DNA from 2 places in the Phocaeicola dorei genome. Region 1 is predicted to be linked to the other one. Evidence: riboswitches for the same ligand, from Rfam matches in the RefSeq annotation. Region 1 holds a riboswitch; the other holds the start of a gene.
The links. Region 1 has a riboswitch for cobalamin ahead of GKD17_RS10765 (cysteine-rich CWC family protein). Riboswitches for the same ligand answer to the same signal wherever they lie in the genome.
Positions count from the first base shown of each region.

Region 2: linked by a shared signal. The riboswitch ahead of GKD17_RS01995 (anaerobic ribonucleoside triphosphate reductase) and the one ahead of GKD17_RS10765 (cysteine-rich CWC family protein) in region 1 are both predicted to bind cobalamin.

Region 1 is NZ_CP046176.1:2,572,949-2,580,928, reverse strand. Features, by position in the region: gene GKD17_RS10785 (TonB-dependent receptor plug domain-containing protein) at 1-1,533, shown strand, start outside; gene GKD17_RS10780 (sirohydrochlorin cobaltochelatase) at 1,567-2,763, shown strand; gene nrdG (anaerobic ribonucleoside-triphosphate reductase activating protein) at 2,813-3,280, opposite strand; gene nrdD (anaerobic ribonucleoside-triphosphate reductase) at 3,264-5,357, opposite strand; cobalamin riboswitch at 5,488-5,706, opposite strand; cobalamin riboswitch at 5,799-6,004, shown strand; gene GKD17_RS10765 (cysteine-rich CWC family protein) at 6,069-6,320, shown strand; gene accC (acetyl-CoA carboxylase biotin carboxylase subunit) at 6,286-7,797, shown strand; gene GKD17_RS10755 (acyl-CoA carboxylase biotin carboxyl carrier protein subunit) at 7,822-7,980, shown strand, end outside.
Region 2 is NZ_CP046176.1:475,383-483,362, forward strand. Features, by position in the region: gene nrdG (anaerobic ribonucleoside-triphosphate reductase activating protein) at 182-640, opposite strand; gene GKD17_RS01995 (anaerobic ribonucleoside triphosphate reductase) at 646-2,922, opposite strand; cobalamin riboswitch at 2,953-3,135, opposite strand; gene trhA (PAQR family membrane homeostasis protein TrhA) at 3,217-3,852, opposite strand; gene GKD17_RS02005 (CCA tRNA nucleotidyltransferase) at 3,857-5,359, opposite strand; gene GKD17_RS02010 (hypothetical protein) at 5,377-6,201, shown strand; gene ruvA (Holliday junction branch migration protein RuvA) at 6,287-6,880, opposite strand; gene GKD17_RS02020 (diaminopimelate dehydrogenase) at 7,056-7,955, shown strand.

The sequences.
Region 1 (7,980 bases):
GATATACGTCAAAGTACCAGTTTCGGCTTTAATTATGGAAAGATAAAATCTGTAACCGGAATCAACTTCCGGCATACCGATGGCTGGCGGAATACAGACCTGCAGTGGGATCAGAATCAATTGAAATCCGGCTCTACTATGTTGACCGTAAACCGTTCTTCAAACTATACCCTGTCCGAGAACATTGAATGGCAAGTCAATCGCAAACTAGACCTCACTGCAGAAGGCACTTATTATGAGCGTTGGGTAATGCGTACACACGGTCCTTGGAAATATCAAGCCAACGATTTTTATTATCGCAACTATACATTTGCAGTAGGAAGTAAATATAAATTAGGAAAACGGAATTATCTGACTGCAGACCTCTCGTATGGCAGATACGGTTACTTCTATGACTATAAGCTAAACGAGCATACTGATTATTTTCTAGACAATGACCGCCATGAACGTATCACCTACTTTGCCGGTCAACGTATCAAACAAAGTATTCAGAAACAAATATTAGGCCAGGTAAAAAGTGTATTTTATCTTGGAGAGGACCATATTTTAAATGCAGGAATCGAATATCAGTACAATCATTTGGAATCACCTCATCACATTGACGGTGACCGCGCTTCCGTTTATACGTTGGCAGCTTATATACAGGAGGAATGGACAGCCAGAGAAAATCTGGTTCTGACTGCCGGGGTACGAGGAACACAACACAAGGAAACAGGATTGAATTTCAGTCCGAAAATATCAGGACTTTATAAACCCGGAGAACATATTAATTTGCGTGCTTCTTATGCTTTAGGCTACAAAGCACCCACTATTAAAGAACTTTATTATAATTATACCGGCGTTATCGGAGGCGGTGCCTTGACTGCATATCATGGCAACACAAATCTAAAAGCACAAACCTCACAATATGCTTCAATCGGTATCGAGTACGTAGGGCAAAAATTCCAAGCCAGTTTAACCGGATACATGAATTATCTTCACAACATGATTGAGTTGGTTGAAATTTCCGTAACTCCCGATGAAAAGTTTCTTGAAGTAGAAAAGAGCAAACAATATAAGAATCTGACAAAGGCACGTATTTATGGTATGGATTTCACCTTCAACTATCGTCCTGCAAAATCTCTCAGCCTTGCCGGCGGATATAGTTATGCTGATCCAAAAGCGCAATATCCTAACAAAGGTATAGATTATATGAAATATCTTCCTATTGATGCTACTTCCAGCCATAATGCAAATTTAAATGTCTTATGGCAACATTCATGGAAACTGTATCGTTTGGGTATCGGCATCTATGGCAGATATCAGTCTACACGCCGTTATATAAATGATAATAATGCCGACGGATTCCAAACTTGGCGTATCAACACAGCCCACTCATTATTAAAAATGAAACGGTGGTCATTAACGATGAATGCCGGGGTAGATAATGTATTTGACTATGTAGACCGTACTCCTTTCGGACGGAATCGTGCCACATCAACTCCCGGAAGAACTTTTTATGTCTCCGCCCTCATTAAATTCAAAAACAATTAATAACCAACAATTTATAAATTAATTTTTATTCGTATGAAACAATTCAAGTATTATCTGATGGCGGCTTTTGTTGCTGCCGCAACTTGCACAGGATTCAGTTCCTGTAGTGACAATGATGATGAAGAAAGTACTGTTAATCCTGCTGTGGATGTAGTAACCAGAACCAAGCAACACGACACAGCCATTTTGCTCTGTACTTTTGGCAGTACCTATAATGAGTCCCTTTCTGTTTATGATGATGTGATTGAGGATTTTAAAGCTAAATTCCCCAATACGGATATTTATATGTCATTTACTTCACGTACATGTATCGGACGTGTAGAAGCATCTACCGGCATAGCACGTTATGAATTGGACCAATGGTTGAAAGCAATAGGCGATGCAGGATACAAACGTGTGGCTGTACAATCATTGCATGTAATTCCAGGCGAAGAATATCTTTCATTAATGAATACTGATGTAAAAAAATACTTTATGATTCAATGGTATCCGCATATTGATGTATTGAAGGGTGCCAACCTTCTTTCCAGTGCAGAAGATACTAAAGATGTAGCAGAGATACTTTACAAACACTATGAGTCTAAATTAGCAGACAAGAACAACATCGTGCTTCTAATGGGACACGGTAATCCGGATGAGAATTACAATGCTAACAAAAAGTACTCTGACATGGAAAAAGCATTGCAGGAACTTGCTGCCAACAACAATATCTTTGTAGGTACTGTGGATTATGGTGACATGCTTTTCTTCCCGAAAGAAATAGAGGAAGAACCGGCTAATAGAATTCCTGTAGAAGGATTTGACAAAACCCAATATCCCGACTGTATGTACTCTAAGGTGATGAGCTATTGCGAAAAGAACGGCCTGAACCCATCAGAAGTAAATGTTTATCTTGCACCTTTCATGTCAATTGCCGGTGACCATGCCCACAACGACCTTTGGGGATTGGAAGCTATGGCCGAAGATGACGATGTAAGTAATGTGGAAATCAATACAAATGAATATAGCTGGCGTGAACGTTTGGAGAAATTAGGATTCAAAGTGGACAGAACATTCGAAAGCCACCCGATAGATCAAGCCGGAGCTGATCATGGTATTAAAGACGGATGTAATATGAAAGCCCTTGGCAGTTATCCTGAGATTCGCCAAATTTGGGTAAACCATTTATATGAAAACTGGAATGACGACAGTGCATGGGAGAATGGTGAAGACTATCAACCGGAAGCATAACCAACTTAATATATTTATCTGAAAAAGGCGGAATTTATTTCCGCCTTTTTCAGATACGCCAAAACCGATAGGTAATATCTTTCATCTCATCCCCGTATATCCGATAGAAATGCTGATTGGTATCAGGAGATTTCAAGCCACCCAATTTTTCAATATACGGTCCCAACTTTATATATTCAAAGTTCTGAACGGAAAGACCTTCCGGCAATTCATTCTTCCCCGAATACCAACCCACCTTTACCAAAGCGATAGACTGTCGGTGAAGAAATCCTGCCAACCTTTCCACTTCAAAGGGTTCGGCATCGCCTCCCATAAAACAGACGCAAGTCACCGCCTTTCCATACTTCTGTAAAAGATGCCCAAGACTTTCTTCCGTTAAAGATTCTCCTACATTTTCCAACAAATGAGGGCTATGACAGCCCTTGCACCTATTGGGACAGTTAGAGAGATTGATCGCCAGAGTGACTTCATCCGGAATTTCTTGAAATACGATGTCATAATCAACGTAACGGAGCATAATATCTTTGTGCAGCCTCCTTCTGCCTTGCCTGAGAAAAATTACTGATCCGCTTCATATACCCGATAACACGTGTCAGATAATCCACATTCCGACTATGACATTCAGGACATTCATGCAAGTATCTCTTATCAATATGCTTACATTCATTGCAAATGGTATTCGGTATATTAAATGTAAAGTAATTACAGCCTTCTATAGCAGCTACCCGAAGTAGTTGTCTGTACTGCTCCTTACTAAGATGTTCTTCCAAATTCATGTGCAAGGCCGAGCCTCCCGTTAAATGCTTTATATAGCGGCGTCCATGCAGACGGAATTTATCGACAACATTCAACGATTTGTCTTCTACAATATAGAAATAACTGTTATAACATTCTCGGAATGTTTGGAAGCCTGCTTCTTTATCCCATTTAGCGTGCTTCACTCCTACATTCTCAGCAGGAATCATTTCGCAATTAAACAAAACATCCTTTGTACGGTACTTCCTATTATATCGTTCAATCATTCCTAAAATCTCCTGAACAAATGCTTCATACTTAGGGTTATCATTGATTTCAATACCCATAAATTGCGCTGCTTCCACCAAACCATTAACACCGATAGTTAGATACTGACGGTTCATATTGATGTAACCAGCATCAAACAAAGGCAGCATACCTTTCGACTGCAACAATTTCAGATTCTCATTATAAGCCAACTGGACTTTGTGTACCAAATCAACCACTTCTTCCAAAAAAAACGGATAAAGTATACCGGATTTCACCGCATGCTGGATGCAACGGTTCAAATTAATAGTCAGCACACTTTTTGAGCCTGTAGAAACCCCACCTGCTCCCAAAGTATAGCTGAAACCATTGTCCTGTATCTCATTGCGAAGACGGCAGCAACTACTTAAAGAATCTGCATTATCACTCATATAAGTAAAGAAAGAATGACCTTCGGAATACATTTCAGCCGTAAAGTCACCATATTCCTTATCTAATACATCACCATCTTTAGTCAAAAGCGCCATTGTTTCTACAGGAAATGTTAAAACAGTACGTGTACGCTCTTTATTAAACCATTTCATGAAACGTTTCTGCAACCAACTTAGTGAATTCCAGTCAGGTTGGCTTCCATCGGGAAAAAAGAAGTTACCAAAAAGACTTTCAAAATAATATTTGTCATAGTAAGCTACATTCCAAAAGACGGCTTGAAAATTACGCGCCCCTGTAGGCTGGTTAATAGAATATACTATTTGCTCGAAACAGTCTGTAATGATTTTGTCTATTGTTCTTTGTTTGGTAGATAAATCAACAATCTTATCGGGATACTTATAATATTCCTGCCCATATTCCAAACCAATGAAATAATTCATATACATCAAAAACTCTGGAGTAGCACAGGCACCACTTAACATACTGGATACAATAAAAACCATATTGACAAATCCACCACAAAAAGATTTCAAGTTAGTAGGAGCCGTAGAGTTCCCTCCCACTGCTATCGTACCATTATTCAACCAAGGATACATAGTAATGCTGGCACAATAATTAGCCAGATTAGTTTCATCATTTTTATAAATAAAATGATGATTCAGAAGTTCCAAATAACGATCGGACAATTCCTTTCCATACATGTCTTTCAAACGGTCAGTCAACAGACGACGGTTGAGACGAATAAAATTTGATTTGGGTAACTCTCCTATCAGCGTAGCAATATTCTTATTCTCCACATTGGCATTCGCATCATATTTACTGCCGGTTGCCGGATTGGAAGCGTCACAATAGTCAAGCAAAAACTTCAGTTTATCTCTCACCTCACGATCCTCCAAATGTTTCTGACGATACAGCATATACGCCTTGGCAACACTGTAATAATGTTCAGCCATCAGGGCCACCTCCACCTGATTCTGGATTTCTTCCACATTCATTCCATCACTGACACTAACGCGACTCAATACAGTAGTAATCACATCCTGGGTAGCAAAACTTCCTACTGACAAAAATGCTTTGGCTATTGCATTTTTAATTTTATCAAGAGAGAAAGTTTCTTTTTTACCATCTCTCTTAATAATAAATACCTCTGAATTAATCATACTTATAAATTAAGGTTATACAAAACACACATTATTCAATATAAGTCTTTCACACACGACAATTCATGGAAACCAGTAATAAAAAGGATCAGTATGATTCGTTCTATCGCCTTTCACCCGAAAGCCATGAATGATATAAACAATAACGGCAGGTCTTCTGACTTGTTTCCGTTGTAACGCCTTCCCGGTTTTCACAATAACCAGTGGCTAAGAATGTCACAACACTTCCCCACACTATGGGAGGATAAAACTTACAGCTACGGGGATAGTTCCTGATTTGCACAGGATTCCCTTTTAATTCCGTTTCGCGCCAACGGCTAATCCGGAAACCGATATTACTGACAAAGTTAGGAATTAAATCAATAAAACAACTGGAAAAAGAAAAAAAACTTCAAGCAACACTTTTTTCATCTTTTCCGCTTCGTTTAATTATAAAATCCATTATCTTTGCCCCGAATTGGTTTCGGATAGTCTATCTGCTATTCGGATTAAAAGGGAATCGGGTGCAAATCCCGGACAGTCCCGCTGCTGTGAAGCTCTGCTGGAATCTTGAAAAATACCTTTGCCACTGATGTGACAATCCTCACATCGGGAAGGCTTCAAGATAAGGAGTCAGTCAGAAGACCTGCCATTCATTAAAGGCTGTTTTTACTCGTGGGATTAGGAAAGCAGTACGAAAGAAAATAAGAAAATAAAAAATTTACGGGAGGAATGCCTATGAAAAAGGTATGTCCACGTTGTGGTGCAACATTTGATTGTATGCACAATGATATTTTATCGTGTCATTGCGCAACTGTCCGACTGGATGCTCTGCAACGCACCTATTTAATGGAGAATTATTCCGATTGCCTGTGCCATGACTGCCTGAAAGCCGTCAAGGACAGTTTCTATGCCTGCGAAATTAACCCCCGTTATAATAAGAAGAAAAATGATAAAGAAAGTATTGATTGCAAACAGAGGTGAAATAGCCTTACGTGTAATGCGTTCCTGCCGAGAAATGGGCATACGGACCGTTGCTGTCTTTTCAGAAGCCGACCGCACTTCTCATCATGTGATGTATGCTGACGAGGCCTATCTTATAGGTCCTGCTATAGCCAGGGAAAGCTATTTAAATATAGAAAAAGTAATAGAGACTGCCAAACGATGCAAAGCCGATGCCATTCATCCCGGTTATGGTTTTTTGTCCGAGAATGCTGATTTTGCCCGCCGATGCAAAGAGGAGGGGATCATCTTTATCAGCCCTTCCGCCGAGACGATGGAAGCGATGGGTGACAAGATTGCCGCCCGTAAGCGTATGATTGCCGCAGGCGTTCCCGTGGTCCCCGGTACGGAACAACCGTTGCAAAGTGCCGAAGAGGCGGTACGTATCTGTAATGCAATAGGCTATCCTGTCATGCTGAAGGCTTCTATGGGAGGCGGCGGTAAAGGGATGAGGCTGATACACAGTGAAGACGAAGTGGTGGAGGCATATAACACCGCCCGTTCCGAGTCCATGTCTTCTTTCGGGGATGATACGGTTTATCTGGAAAAATTTGTGGAGGAACCCCATCATATAGAATTTCAAATTCTGGGTGACAATCATGGCAATGTAATCCATCTGTTTGACCGCGAGTGTTCTGTCCAGCGTCGCAACCAGAAGATTGTAGAGGAGAGCCCGTCTCCGTTCCTTACTCCGGAACTCCGCCAGGAGATGGGGGAAAAGGCAGTGGCTGCCGCCAGGGCGGTGAACTATTCGGGAGCCGGAACTATCGAGTTTCTGGTGGACAAGAACCGCGATTTCTATTTTCTGGAGATGAACACCCGTTTGCAGGTGGAGCATCCCATCACCGAAGAAGTGGTGGGCGTGGATCTGGTAAAAGAACAAATCCGTATAGCCAATAACGAGGTGCTGCACCTGAAGCAAGAAGAACTTTTCCAGCGCGGTCATGCCATCGAATGTCGTATCTGTGCGGAAGACACGGAGAACAACTTCATGCCTTCGCCGGGTATCATCAAACAGCTGACGGAGCCTAACGGCATCGGCGTACGCATTGACAGCTACGTTTACGAAGGTTACGAGATTCCCATCTATTACGACCCGATGATAGGCAAGCTGATTGTATGGGCTACGACCCGCCAATATGCCATAGAACGTATGCGCCGGGTACTTTACGAGTACAAGATTACGGGGCTGAAGACCAACCTCAGTTATCTGAAACGCATCATGCATACCCCCGACTTTGTAAAGGGTGAGTATAATACCTTGTTCATAGAGAAGAACTCGCGTATGCTGCTCCGTGGCAACGGTAATAATGAGGAGATTGAGAATATCGCCATGATCGCCTCTTATATTGACTATCTGATGAATCTGGAAGAGAACAAGAGTCCCCAGCTGTCTGATGCCCGTCCCATCAGCCGCTGGCGTGAGTTCGGCTTGCAGAAAGGAGTATTGAGAATCTGATTCTTCATTTAATTAAGCAAAAGTATGGAAATACATATTGGAGACCGCGTAGCCGATGTGACGTTGGTGAGCAAGGAAGGAAACAAGGTACAGTTTATGATTGACGGAAAACCGTATGATGTGGATATCGTTATGGCCGAGAACGGAAGCTGTTCCATCCTGCACGATGGCAATTCCTTCAAT
Region 2 (7,980 bases), 2.1 Mb from region 1:
CCTTAATACTTAATACCTAATTTTGTTCTTTTCTTTATTAACTTAATATTTGGTTTCACAACCACATTGCAAAGGTACGGCTTTTCTTGATATTAGCAAGTAAATAGATGCTGAAAAACATAAAAAAGGGTGAATTCATGATATATATCAAGAAAACACCCTTTTTTTATTTCTTTTAGCGTTATCGCACACGGATGATGCGTTGGTTACTGCTTCCCCTAAATTCCAAGTAAGGAGAGTACAAATCCGGCTCGAATCGTCCGTCTACTATAACATCCACATAATCCAGTACCGGTTTTAACATTTCATCGTTTTGTATTTGTTCAAATGTATATCCTGTATAACACCAGATGTTTTGTCCGGTAGCTTCTTTGATCTGTTTGACTAGAGCCAGGAATTCTTGAGGATGATAAAGTGGATCTCCACCGGAAAAGGTGATTCCGTCCAATAATGGATTAGCATTTATTTCGCAGATAATTTTTTCTATTTTTTCCGGTGTGAGCGGAGTGCCTGCCGATGGGTTCCAGGATTCGGGATTCTGGCAACCGCGACAATGGTGACGGCATCCGGCTAGATAGATAGAATAGCGGATGCCTTCACCGTCGACTATTGTTTCAGGATAGGTAAATAACAAGTTCATGCTGATTATCCATGCTTTACCCGGTCACGCTCTTCGGCACGCTTGGCTGAATTCCAAGTGCTGAGGTCGCCTGTCAAATACCCGGTAATGCGACGCATTCGCATTATATTCTCGCTCTGGCAAACAGGGCACTTGTCGTAAATGACCCCTTTGTAACCGCAAGCCTGACAAGTATCAACAGGATGATTGATGGAACCGTATCCAATGCCTTCGTCATGCATTACTTTTACAATCTTGGCTATGGCTTTTACATTTTTCTGAGCTTCTCCGTCCAGTTCTACGTAAGTGATATGTCCTCCGCGGGTAATGGCGTGGAAAGGAGCTTCCCGTTTTATCTTCTCGGTGATGGTGATGGGCTCTTTTACATCTACGTGGAAAGAGTTTACATAATAGTCATTATCCGTCACGCCGGGAATGATGCCGTATTTGCGGCGGTCCATACGGGTGAATCGTCCGGAAAGTCCTTCGGCAGGCGTGGCAAGTACGGAGAAATTCAACTGATATTTCTGTTTGTATTCGTCTGCCACTTTATTCATTTCCGTAACGGCTTCGAATAATGTATCCCATGCTTTCTGGCTATGTGCGTGACCTTCTCCATAAAGAGCCATCATGGCATTGTGCCCGCCGATAAAGCCTATCCCCAATGTGCCTTGACGCAATACATCCCCCACCTGGTCGTTGGGCGAAAGTTTTCCTCCGCCTTTCCACACATCATTCCCCATCATGAACGGGAACTGGCGTGCCAAGGCTGTACGTTGATACTGGTAGCGTGCATACAATTGTTCGGCGATTAGTTCGGACAAAGCATGTACACTTTCTATGAATATTTCTTTTGCTTTTCTTTCTATGGCCTCTTTTTTGCCTGATTCTTCCAGACTTTCTGCCTTGATGCGTGCTTCGATGGCCAGCCGGGGCATATTCATAGTGGTGAATGACAGGTTGCCACGTCCTAATGAACTTTTTTCACCCGCTACATTTTCGTATACGCGGGTACGGCATCCCATAGTTGCCAGTTCATAGCGGTAACGTTTAGGGTCCTTGATATCCCATTTCTCATTTTTGTTATAAGGAGTATCCAAAAACATAAAATTAGGGAACAAGGCTTTTGCGGTGGTACGGCAAGCTTTCAGAAACAAGTCGAAATTGGGAGCTTGGAATTCCATGTTGCCTTCCAGTGCCGCTTCGAAATTTTCCATGGCTTTCTTATAGTCCTCTTCGGAATAAGATACTCCGTCTTTAACCTTGAATATCTGTATGGGGAAGACTGGTACTTCGCCACGGGTACCCAGGCCTTCGATGGTAGCTTTCAGCAGTTCCTCTATGACCATGCGGCCTTCGGGAGAAGTGTCTGTTCCATAATTGATGGAACTGAATACGACTTGATTTCCCCCTCGCGAATGCATGGTGTTCAGGTTGTGGATGAATCCTTCCATTGCCTGATGTGTATCTTTGCGCGTCATGGCGTATGCTTTCTCTTCAATTTTCTTGAGAGCCTCTGTTCCGGGTTCTTTTCCTTCTACTTCTATATAAAACTCGGTTAAAGTTTTCAGATGTTTGCGAAATGTCTTCCGTACCCCTTCCGCCATAAAGAAGTCGAAGGCGGGGATAGCCTGTCCGCCATGTTGCTCGTTCTGGTTTGTCTGGAATATGATGGTGGCCAGAGTGGCATAACTTTGAATGGACTGTGGAGTACGGATACTTCCGTTTTTAGTGCGGAAGCCGCGTTCGAACAAGTCATCCAGGTCATATTGGATACAAGTGGTAGTCTTGGTGGGATAGTAATCCAAATCATGTATATGTATGTCGCCCAACTGATGCGCTTCGGCATATTTTTTAGGCAACAAATATTTATAGGTATAGTCTTTAGTAACTTCCGAGGCAAAAGTCATCATCTGTCCGGCGGGAGTATGGCTGGACATGTTGGCATTACTCAGGTTGACATCATTTTTGTCGATGGCTACAATGCCGTCCATGATGTGCTTCATTTGCGTTTTACGGTCGCGTTCCGTATTCCGCCATTCGCGATAAATAATGTATTTCTTAGCCACTTCGGGACGTACTTTCATCAGTTCCTTTTCTACCAGATCCTGAATCTCTTCCACACTGATGGTTGGAGATACAAAATTGCTGATAACCCGCATGGTAATTTCAGCAATCAGTTTGTCTTCATTGTCAATTCCGGAGGCATGGAATGCCTTGCCGATTGCATTTTTAATTTTACTGATGGAAAAGTCTTCCCGCTTTCCATCACGCTTAATAATACAAATCTCAGCGTAATTCATTGTTGGAAAAATTAATTGTTAATTTAAAAAACTTGGCTGTCCTTCCAGGCAGGTTTTCTGACTTATCTCTCCCTTAAAACGCCTTCCCGCAAATAGTTTTGTAGTGGCATATTGTTTCAGTTCAACGAGAATTACAGCAGCGGGTACTGTTGCTGATTTTCACGGCATTCCCTCTTAGAAGGGGTTAACTTCACCTTGTCGGACGGCTACAAAGGTATAACATTTTGGGAAACTTTCTGTTTAAAAAATAAATAAAAGTTTTCCAAAACGGATAACTTATTGAAGATGGGAGGGTTATAAAATGTACCACAATGCCATCATATGGCAGATTGTTCCTCCTAATACAAACAGATGGAAAACAGAGTGCATATAGGGCAATTGGGGGAAGGAATAAAAGACAGCTCCGGTGATGTAAGACACTCCTTCGCCGATTAACCAATAAATAAAAACAGGAGGTACATGTTGGCAGAGCGGCTTGAAACCTACAAAAATGCTGCATCCCATGGCTATATAGCAAATTGTTTCCAGGTTGCTATGTTCTTTCAGGTTACAAAAACATAGAATGATCCCGGCGAGGGCGCATAGCCATACGAAACTAAGAATTCCCCATCCCCAATAATCTGCTTCCCGCAAGGCTATCAGCATGATGGGGGAATAGCTTCCTGCGATATGCAGATAAATCGAAGCATGATCGAATTTGCGCAACACTTCGCGGTGAGGAGATGGTTTGCTGGCATGATACCAGGTGGAGCTGATATAGGAAGACAGCATACCGAATAGATAGAGCCACATGCCACCTGTTGCCCACGGATTGCCACTTTTCATGGCAGTAAGCAACAGATAACCGCCGCCGGCGATACCTATCAGGATACCAACACCATGTGACAGGGTATTGGCCCACTCTTCTCCTTTGGTATAGTGTATGGTCAATTTCTTATAAGTTTTTGGGTGTTAATCCCATGCTTTTTGCTTTCTTCAACATGTGTTCTAAAGCAGCATCATGTTCATTAGGGATGATTCCATCCAGTATGGCATCCTTGATAGAACTTTTCAGACTGCCTATTTCACGGCAGGGCTGCAGGTCGAATATCCGCATAATTTCTTCTCCGTCTACCGGAGGTTGGAAATTGCGTATCCAGTCTTTTTCTTCCAGGTCTTTCAGTTTCTGGCGTACCAGTTTGAAGTTATCCAGGAATTTTTGTTTTCGTGCTTCATTTTTTGAAGTGATGTCCGCTTCGCACAGCATCATCAAGTCGTCAATATCATCTCCGGCTTCAAAAAGCAGACGTCGCACGGCGGAATCAGTTACTACATCATCTGCGATAACAATGGGACGCATGTGCAGGCTGACTAACTTTTGGACATATTTCATCTTCTCATTCATGGGCAGTTTCATCTTGCGGAAGAGGTCCGGAATCATTTTCTCACCGATAAAGTTATGATTATGGAAAGTCCATCCTATACGTGGTTCCCAGCGTTTGGTACGTGGCTTGCCTATATCATGCAACAGAGTGGCCCAACGTAGCCATAGGTTGTCGGTATGTTTGGAAATATTGTCCACAACTTCCAAGGTATGGTAGAAGTTATCTTTATGGGCACGGCCGTTCCGGGTTTCCACTCCTTGCAACGCTACCAGTTCAGGAAAAATCAAAGGTAACAGTCCGCAGCGGTCCAGTTCTATAAAGCCTTTGGACGGTATGGGGGCGAGCAAGATCTTGTTCAACTCGTCGGCGATGCGCTCTTTGGAGATAATATGAATGCGTTCCTTGTTACGTGACAGTGCTTCGAAAGTGGTGTCATCAATATAGAAATTCAGTTGTGTGGCAAACCGGACACAACGCATCATGCGGAGCGGATCGTCACTGAAAGTGATGTCCGGGTCCAGCGGCGTACGGATAGTTCTCTCTTTCAAATCGTCCAGTCCATTAAAAGGATCTACCAATTCACCGAAACGTGCTTTGTTCAGGCACACTGCCATGGCATTGATCGTAAAATCGCGCCGGTTTTGGTCGTCCTCCAAGGTGCCGTCCTCTACTACGGGCTTACGGCTGTCATGGCTGTACGACTCTTTACGGGCACCGACAAACTCCACTTCCGTGTCATGGTATTTAACTTGTGCCGTGCCGAAATTCTTAAAAACAGAAACGTGTGCTCCGCGTCCCAGCTTCTTGCCGAGGGCTTGTGCCATTTCAATTCCGCTTCCTACTACTACAACGTCTATATCCTTAGAGGGACGTGCCAAAAATATATCTCGTACATAACCTCCTACAACGTAACATTCCAATCCCAGTTCGTCTGCCGTTTCGGAGATTAACTTGAATATCTTATTATTAAAATGTTCTTTTAGTTCCATATTCATCTTAAAGAGGGGCAAATTTACGATTTTTTGCGCAGGATAAGGAGAAATCACGCAATTAAATTGTATTTTTGCCTGCATATAAAACGATCAAGTACATGAAAAAGATAGGATTAGTAGCATTATTTGCCTTGTTGCTGGCCGGTTGTGATGATGGCGGCGAGAAGAAAGCGCAAGAAAATTTGCGTAAGGCTGAAGCGGCTTTGGAAAAAGAGAACTTTAATGAGGCCAAATTGCAGATAGACAGTATCCGCATCCTTTATCCGAAAGCGTTTGAAGCCAGAAAACAGGGAGTCAAGCTGATGCAGCAGGTGGATTTGAAAGAACAGCAGAAAAGTCTGATTTACCTGGATAGCATGATGGTGGTGAGACAAGCTCAGCTGGATTCCGTCAAAGGTAATTTTGTTCTTGAGAAAGATACTGCATATCAGGAGGTGGGTAACTATTTTTATCCTACCCAGACGGTAGAAAAGAATATAGGCCGTTCATTCTTGCGCGGACAAGTGAACGAGCAGGGGGAAATGTCCCTTACCTCTATTTATTGTGCAGGAGGCACGTTGCATCACACGGCGGTGAAAGTGAGTGTGGGGGATACCTTTGCCGAAACTCCCGCCTCGAAAGACAGCTATGAAACCACTGACTTGGGCCGTGCAATCGAGAAGGCCGATTATAAGATGGGGGAAGACGGCGGCGTTATCGCTTTTATTGTAGCGAACAAAGATAAGAATATTCAACTTCAGTTTATCGGAGACCGTACTTATAAAACGGCTATGCAACCCAATGACCGTAAGGCGATTGCAGAATTAACAGAATTGGCGCGCATCCTGTCCGGCATGGAACAAATCCGTAAAGATAAGAAAGAAGCGAACTTGAAAATAGAGTTTGTAACCCGCAAAATGCAGGAACAGGAGGAAGAGAAGTGATGTGAATCGGAACACAAACAAAGCGGATTTTGAAAAGATTCCCCAAAGTCCGCATTGTCCGTGTCCCTTGTTTCATGTATAGCCCTTACAATCGCTTCAAGGCCAGCTTGATCACTTTCTCTACCGGGGCGGCAGGCTCCTCTTTCAGTATGGCAGCCACTACCTTTTGTGATGCGGCTTGTGCGAATCCCAGCATGGTGAGTGCGGAGATAGCCTCGTCATGAATTTCTGTATTGGCCGGATTGGCAAACATTTCACTGTTCACTGTTTCCACGCCCGAAGTGGCGATCTTGTCCTTTAAGTCCACTATGATGCGTTGGGCAGTTTTCAGGCCGATGCCTTTCACCGTTTTCAATAACTTGTCATTACCGGAACTGATTACTCCGCACAGTTCGGAAGGGGATAAAGCCGACAGAATCATACGTGCCGTGTTGCCGCCGATGCCCGATACGGAAATCAGTAACAAAAATAACTCCCGTTCCTGCTTGGTCGAGAATCCGTAGAGTACGTAGGCGTCTTCCCGGATCGCTTCATAAATATATAATTTCGTATTGCTCTGATTCTGAATGGCCGAATACGTATTCAATGAGATATTGATGCCATATCCCATCCCGTTACAGTCTAAAACTACCGTTGCCGGAGTAATCTCCGCAATGTCTCCTTTAATATATTCTATCATGGTTGTTTCATTTGAAAATTTACAGTTCTTTGCAAAAATAGGACATCTATCTTTTAAATTATAAGTTCGGCAAGAATATTTTTAAATTATTAGGTCGTAGTGAACAAAAAAATGAGGCAAAATGTTTATTTTTGCAGCGAATTAACAGATAATAGTAAACTAAACCCAATAAAAGATGAGAAAAATAAGAGCGGCCGTGGTTGGATACGGTAACATTGGTCAGTATGTAGTGGAGGCTTTGGAAGCTGCTCCCGATTTTGAGATTGCAGGTATCGTCCGTCGTAGCGGTGCGGAAAACAAGCCTGCCGAGTTGGAAGCATACGCTGTGGTGAAAGATATAAAGGAATTGAAAGATGTGGATGTGGCTGTGCTGGCTACTCCGACCCGTAGCGTGGAAAAATATGCTAAAGAGATTCTGGCAATGGGTATCAATACGGTAGATAGTTTCGACATTCATACACAAATCACTTCTCTCCGCCGTTCATTGGATGAGTCGGCAAAGGCCGGTAAGGCTGTCGCTATTATTTCTGCCGGATGGGATCCGGGAAGCGATTCTGTAGTTCGTACACTGTTGGAAGCCATCGCTCCGAAGGGCATTACTTATACCAATTTCGGTCCGGGACGCAGCATGGGGCATTCCGTAGCAGTCCGTGCCATTGATGGAGTGAAGGATGCTTTGTCCATGACTATTCCTGTGGGTACCGGTATCCATCGCCGTATGGTGTATGTGGAACTGGAGGAAGGTGCGGACTTCAAGACTGTGGAAGCCGCCATCAAGTCGGATCCTTATTTTGTAAATGACGAGACACATGTAAAACAAGTTCCATGTGTGGACGATTTGAATGACGTGGGTCATGGCGTTAACCTGGTTCGTAAAGGGGTATCGGGCAAGACCCATAATCAGTTGTTCGAGTTTGACATGAAGATTAATAATCCGGCTCTTACCGCACAGGTGCTGGTTTGCGTGGCACGTGCCTCCATGAAACAGCAGCCCGGATGTTATACCATGATTGAAGTTCCTGTAATTGATCTGCTGTGCGGCGACCGTGAGGAACTGATTGCGCATTTGGTATAAAGAGGTTTCCTCAAAAAGAACGATA